DNA from 2 places in the Staphylococcus haemolyticus genome. Region 1 is predicted to be linked to the other one. Evidence: a T-box and tRNA genes for the amino acid it is inferred to sense, from the RefSeq annotation. Region 1 holds a T-box; the other holds one or more tRNA genes.

Region 1 (3,416 bases):
TTTTAAATGATAATTCCATGTATGATATCGTTTATTTTCAAAGGCATACGGGAAATAGTTACCCATAACACATTTTCCTTTCTATCTAACTTAGTTCTAAGTAAAGATTTTAACATACTTTAATGTTATAGTGTTTAATGTAGTTCAACAAAAATATAAAGAGGGGACTAATAAATATGAATATACCTAGATCAGTATGGTGGCTAGTTATAGGCATGGCGCTAAATATAACTGGCTCTAGCTTTTTATGGCCTTTAAACACAATTTATATGAAAGAAGAGCTTGGTAAGAGCCTGACAATTGCTGCGATTGTTCTAATGGTTAATTCATTTGGAATGGTAGTCGGAAATTTACTAGGAGGTTCATTGTTCGACAAGTTAGGTGGTTATCGAACAATAATGATAGGTACCGTTACATGTTTAATCAGTACTACACTTTTAAACTTCTTCCATGGTTGGCCATGGTATGCGATTTGGTTAGTATTGTTAGGCTTTGGTGGCGGAATGATAGTTCCCGCAATTTATGCAATGGCTGGTGCAGTTTGGCCTAACGGGGGGAGAACGACATTCAATGCAATATACTTAGCTCAAAACATTGGTGTAGCAACAGGCGCAGCAATGGGTGGTTTCGTTGCTGAGTTAAGCTTTAATTATATTTTCTTAGCTAACCTGATTATGTACGTCTTATTTGGGATTGTAGCGATAACGCAATTTAATCTTGAATATCACGCTAAAATTAGAACACCAGACAGCCTAGACATTCATAGTAAAGAAAATAAAAAACGCTTTATTGCACTCTTATTATTATGTGTAATGTTTGCTATTTGTTGGATTGCTTACATTCAATGGGAAACTACAATTGCATCATTTACACAAGAATTAAATATTTCTATGTCACAATACAGTATATTATGGACAGTTAACGGTATTATGATTTTAGTTGCTCAACCGTTAATAAGACCAGCAATTATTTTATTAAAAGGGAATTTAAAATATCAAATGTTAGTTGGTATTTTAATTTTTATGCTGTCTTTCTTTGTAACTAGTTTTGCTGAACAATTTACTGTATTTTTAATAGGAATGATTATATTAACTTTTGGTGAAATGTTTGTTTGGCCAGCAGTACCAACTATAGCTAATTATCTGGCACCAGAAGGAAAACAGGGTCAATATCAAGGAGTCGTTAATTCAGCTTCAACTGTTGGTAAAGCATTTGGACCACTAATAGGTGGTGTATTGGTTGATACTTTCAATATGAGTGCGATGTTCATTGGCATCATGTTCTTATTAATTGTTGGAATTATCTTCCTTTCAATCTTTGACAAAGGTCTACCTAAAGGAAAACAATCACGACAATCTAGATAGATATGATATATACATGAGTTGAAATAAAATAGTAACTACCACTTGCAATTAGTGCTTGAATCTCATAATATTAAAATGTATTGGAGTAGTAACTTAAGTACTTTTCATCAGAGAGCTAGTGGTGGTGAAAACTAGTGTTAAGAATTAAGTGAACTTACCGTTATTCGATTAAATTATAAACATCTCTTACTATTATAAAGTGCACATATTATGTGAATTAGGGTGGTACCGCGGCAAGAAGTCGTCCCTGTAATAAATAATAGTTTGAGGTGTTTTTTATTTATAGGAGGAAAAAGATTTGGGATATAATCATAAGGAAATTGAGAAAAAATGGCAAAATTATTGGGCAGACAACAAAACGTTTAAAACGAGTGATAATTTAGGACAAAAGAAATTTTATGCATTAGATATGTTCCCTTATCCATCTGGTGCGGGTTTACATGTAGGGCACCCAGAAGGTTACACAGCTACTGATATTGTATCTAGATATAAACGTATGCAAGGTTATAATGTACTACATCCAATGGGATGGGATGCTTTTGGATTACCTGCTGAACAATATGCATTAGATACTGGTAATGACCCTAGGGAATTTACTAAGCAAAATATTCAAACGTTTAAACGTCAAATTCAAGAATTAGGTTTCAGTTATGATTGGGATAGAGAAGTAAATACTACAGATCCTGAATATTACAAATGGACACAATGGATTTTTATCCAATTGTATAATAAAGGCTTAGCCTATGTTGATGAAGTTGCTGTAAACTGGTGTCCAGCATTGGGAACTGTTCTATCAAACGAAGAGGTCGTTGATGGCGTATCTGAACGAGGAGGACACCCAGTATATAGACGACCTATGAAGCAATGGGTATTAAAAATTACTGAATATGCTGACCGATTATTAGAAGATTTAGATGAACTTGACTGGCCAGAATCTATTAAAGACATGCAACGTAATTGGATTGGACGTTCAGAAGGTGCAAGTGTATCTTTTAAAGTAGATAACAGTGATGAAAGTATTGATGTGTTTACTACAAGACCGGACACAATTTATGGTACGACTTTCCTAGTATTAAGTCCTGAACATTCATTAGTAAATGAAATTACGTCTGAAGACAAATTAGAAGCGGTTAAAAAATATCAAGAAGACTCATCTAAAAAATCTGACCTTGAGCGTACAGATTTAGCTAAAGATAAATCTGGTGTGTTCACAGGTGCTTATGCTATAAATCCATTAACAGGTAAGAAATTGCCAATTTGGATTGCAGATTATGTACTATCTAGTTATGGTACAGGCGCAGTCATGGCTGTACCTGCGCATGACGAACGTGATTATGAATTTGCATCTAAATTTAATTTACCAATTAACGAAGTGATTGCTGGTGGAGATATTCAAAAAGAAGCATACACAGGTGTTGGTGAACATATTAATTCAGGTGAATTAAATGGATTAGATAATGAAACGGCGATCTCTAAAGCAATTGAACTATTAGTTGCTAAAGGTGCAGGCGAAAAGAAAGTAAACTACAAACTAAGAGATTGGTTATTCAGCAGACAACGTTATTGGGGAGAACCAATACCAGTTATTCACTGGGAAGATGGTACTATGACTACAGTTCCAGAAGAAGAGTTACCACTTTTACTACCAGAAACTGATGAAATTAAACCTTCAGGTACAGGTGAATCACCATTAGCTAATATCGACGAGTTTGTAAATGTAATTGATGAAAAGACTGGAATGAAAGGTCGTCGTGAAACTAATACTATGCCACAATGGGCTGGAAGTTGTTGGTATTATTTAAGATATATCGATCCACATAATAGTAATATGTTAGCTGACCCAGAAAAATTAAAACATTGGTTACCAGTAGATTTATATATTGGTGGGGTAGAGCATGCCGTACTCCATCTACTATATGCTAGATTCTGGCACAAAGTGCTTTATGATTTAGGTGTCGTGCCTACGAAAGAACCTTTCCAAAAATTATTTAACCAAGGCATGATACTTGGAGAAGGTAACGAGAAAATGAGTAAGTCTAAAGGGAATGTAGT
Region 2 (3,416 bases), 1.2 Mb from region 1:
GTTAGCTGCAGCACTAAGGGGCGGAAACCCCCTAACACTTAGCACTCATCGTTTACGGCGTGGACTACCAGGGTATCTAATCCTGTTTGATCCCCACGCTTTCGCACATCAGCGTCAGTTACAGACCAGAAAGTCGCCTTCGCCACTGGTGTTCCTCCATATCTCTGCGCATTTCACCGCTACACATGGAATTCCACTTTCCTCTTCTGCACTCAAGTTTTCCAGTTTCCAATGACCCTCCACGGTTGAGCCGTGGGCTTTCACATCAGACTTAAAAAACCGCCTACGCGCGCTTTACGCCCAATAATTCCGGATAACGCTTGCCACCTACGTATTACCGCGGCTGCTGGCACGTAGTTAGCCGTGGCTTTCTGATTAGGTACCGTCAAGACGTGCATAGTTACTTACACGTATGTTCTTCCCTAATAACAGAGTTTTACGATCCGAAGACCTTCATCACTCACGCGGCGTTGCTCCGTCAGGCTTTCGCCCATTGCGGAAGATTCCCTACTGCTGCCTCCCGTAGGAGTCTGGACCGTGTCTCAGTTCCAGTGTGGCCGATCACCCTCTCAGGTCGGCTACGTATCGTCGCCTTGGTAAGCCGTTACCTTACCAACTAGCTAATACGGCGCGGGTCCATCTATAAGTGATAGCAAAACCATCTTTCACTATCGAACCATGCGGTTCGAAATATTATCCGGTATTAGCTCCGGTTTCCCGAAGTTATCCCAGTCTTATAGGTAGGTTACCCACGTGTTACTCACCCGTCCGCCGCTAACGTCAAAGGAGCAAGCTCCTTGTCTGTTCGCTCGACTTGCATGTATTAGGCACGCCGCCAGCGTTCATCCTGAGCCAGGATCAAACTCTCCATAAAAATTTATGATGTTTGATTAGCTCATAATACTAAATAGTGTTTGTAACATTTAAGTTACTGTTTTGGAATTAACGTTGACATATTGTCATTCAGTTTTCAATGTTCATTTAATCATTATAAAATGGTGGAGACTAGCGGGATCGAACCGCTGACCTCCTGCGTGCAAAGCAGGCGCTCTCCCAGCTGAGCTAAGCCCCCGAATTATTTAAGAAGTCGGGAAGACAGGATTCGAACCTGCGACCCCTTGGTCCCAAACCAAGTGCTCTACCAAGCTGAGCTACTTCCCGTATGTAATTAAATAAGAAATAAAATTTAAATGACGCGCCCGATAGGAGTCGAACCCATAACCTCTTGATCCGTAGTCAAACGCTCTATCCAGTTGAGCTACGGGCGCTTTATTTAAGATGGTGCCGAGGACCGGAATCGAACCGGTACGGTGATCTCTCACCGCAGGATTTTAAGTCCTGTGCGTCTGCCAGTTCCGCCACCCCGGCAATATAATGGAGCGGAAGACGGGATTCGAACCCGCGACCCCCACCTTGGCAAGGTGGTGTTCTACCACTGAACTACTTCCGCATGTGGCTATTAAAACAATCGTATGAGCCATAGAGGATTCGAACCTCTGACCCTCTGATTAAAAGTCAGATGCTCTACCAACTGAGCTAATGGCTCAAAGATGGTGCCGGCCAGAGGACTTGAACCCCCAACCTACTGATTACAAGTCAGTTGCTCTACCAATTGAGCTAGGCCGGCTAATTAATTAAGAATGGTGGAGAATGACGGGTTCGAACCGCCGACCCTCTGCTTGTAAGGCAGATGCTCTCCCAGCTGAGCTAATTCTCCAACGTGTAAGCCTGGCAACGTCCTACTCTAGCGGAACGTAAATCCAACTACCATCGGCGCTAAGGAGCTTAACTTCTGTGTTCGGCATGGGAACAGGTGTGACCTCCTTGCCATTGTCACCAGACAATAACTTACTCAATTAATTATAATGTCGATTATTTTAATTTTCAATAGTTAATTTTACACTTTGTTAAAGTTATCTTTACAAGTATTTTACAAAATTAACTTTCGTTTTCGACGACTTTTATATCTTACAACATTCAAAAAGCAAAGTCAACTAATTTTTAAAACTTTTTTTATTTAACAAGTTTATTATTTGTCGGTTCCGCTTCTTTGAACACTTTTACTATGTTAGCACATCGCAAGCATATTGACTACACTTTTTTATATTGTTTTATAATAACTTCTCTACTCTTTTTTACTTTTGTAACTCTCCCTTTGATAATAACCCTTTATCACACCAATATATTTAATCCCTTAATTTTATATAAATCGAAAACTAATTATTCCTTTTGCCTCTTTTATTAACAATAACTGGCTCAAAATAAAAAAAGAGATTGAGATATATTAGGTTAACATTTGAATAAACCCTAAACTTTATCTCAATCTCTAATATTTAATTTAATCTATTTTTGTCTCATGTAAGGGAATAATAATACGTCTCTAATAGATGGAGAGTCAGTTAACAACATAACTAAGCGATCGATACCGATACCTAAACCACCTGTTGGAGGCATACCATATTCCAAAGCTTCAATATAATCTTCATCCATTTCATGCGCTTCATCATTACCTTGTGCTTTTTCAACAAGTTGTGCTTCGAAACGTTCACGTTGATCAATTGGATCATTTAATTCAGTGAATGCATTCGCATGTTCTCTACCTACGATAAACAACTCGAAACGGTCTGTAAATCTAGGATCTTCTGGATTTTTCTTCGCTAAAGGCGAGATTTCAATTGGATGTCCATAAATAAATGTTGGTTGAATTAACGTTTCTTCAACTTTTTGTTCAAAGAATTCATTTAAGATATGACCATATTTCATATTATTAGTAATTTCAATACCATGTTCTTTAGCTGCAGCGATTGCTTCTTCATCAGATTTAATTTGATAGAAGTCTACACCTGTAGCTTCTTTCACTGCATCTACAATATGAAGGCGTGTCCAGGCAGACTCTAGGTCAATTTCCTCTTCATTGTATTGAACTTTTGCAGAACCAAATACTTCTTGAGCGATATGTCTTACCATAGATTCAGTTAAATCCATGATATCGTGGTAATCAGCGTATGCTTCATATAATTCAATCATAGTAAATTCTGGATTATGTCGTGTTGATACTCCTTCGTTACGGAATACTCGTCCAATTTCATAGACTTTTTCAAGGCCACCAACAATTAAACGTTTTAAATGTAATTCAATTGCTATACGCATATAAAGAGTAGCGTCTAGTGCATTATGGTGCGTAACAAATGGTCGTGCTGCTGCACCACCTGCAATTTGATGCATCATTGGTGTTTCAACTTCTAAAAAACCTTGTTTATTTAAGTAATTACGCATTTCTTGAATAATTTTACTACGGTTAATAAATGTTTGAGTACTATCTTGATTTGTAATCAAGTCTAAATAACGTTGACGATAACGTTGTTCAATATCTTGTAAACCATGGAACTTATCAGGTAAAGGTCTAAGCGCTTTAG

The links. A T-box is a leader RNA that pairs with one kind of tRNA and senses whether it is charged. The one in region 1 lies ahead of leuS (leucine--tRNA ligase), so its partner is inferred to be a tRNA-Leu.
Region 2: it encodes a tRNA-Leu, which carries the amino acid that the T-box ahead of leuS (leucine--tRNA ligase) is inferred to sense. The anticodon was not compared.

Annotation. Positions count from the first base shown of each region.
Region 1 covers NZ_CP035291.1:1,092,106-1,095,521, forward strand. Annotated here, with positions in the region: gene mnmL (tRNA modification radical SAM protein MnmL/YtqA) at 1-66, opposite strand, end outside; gene EQ029_RS05390 (MDR family MFS transporter) at 177-1,364, shown strand; T-box leader at 1,431-1,616, shown strand; gene leuS (leucine--tRNA ligase) at 1,663-3,416, shown strand, end outside.
Region 2 covers NZ_CP035291.1:2,318,103-2,321,518, forward strand. Annotated here, with positions in the region: rRNA gene EQ029_RS11170 (16S ribosomal RNA) at 1-874, opposite strand, end outside; tRNA gene EQ029_RS11175 (tRNA-Ala) at 997-1,072, opposite strand; tRNA gene EQ029_RS11180 (tRNA-Pro) at 1,088-1,161, opposite strand; tRNA gene EQ029_RS11185 (tRNA-Arg) at 1,195-1,268, opposite strand; tRNA gene EQ029_RS11190 (tRNA-Leu) at 1,280-1,368, opposite strand; tRNA gene EQ029_RS11195 (tRNA-Gly) at 1,376-1,450, opposite strand; tRNA gene EQ029_RS11200 (tRNA-Lys) at 1,474-1,546, opposite strand; tRNA gene EQ029_RS11205 (tRNA-Thr) at 1,552-1,627, opposite strand; tRNA gene EQ029_RS11210 (tRNA-Val) at 1,642-1,717, opposite strand; rRNA gene rrf (5S ribosomal RNA) at 1,727-1,841, opposite strand; gene lysS (lysine--tRNA ligase) at 2,344-3,416, opposite strand, start outside.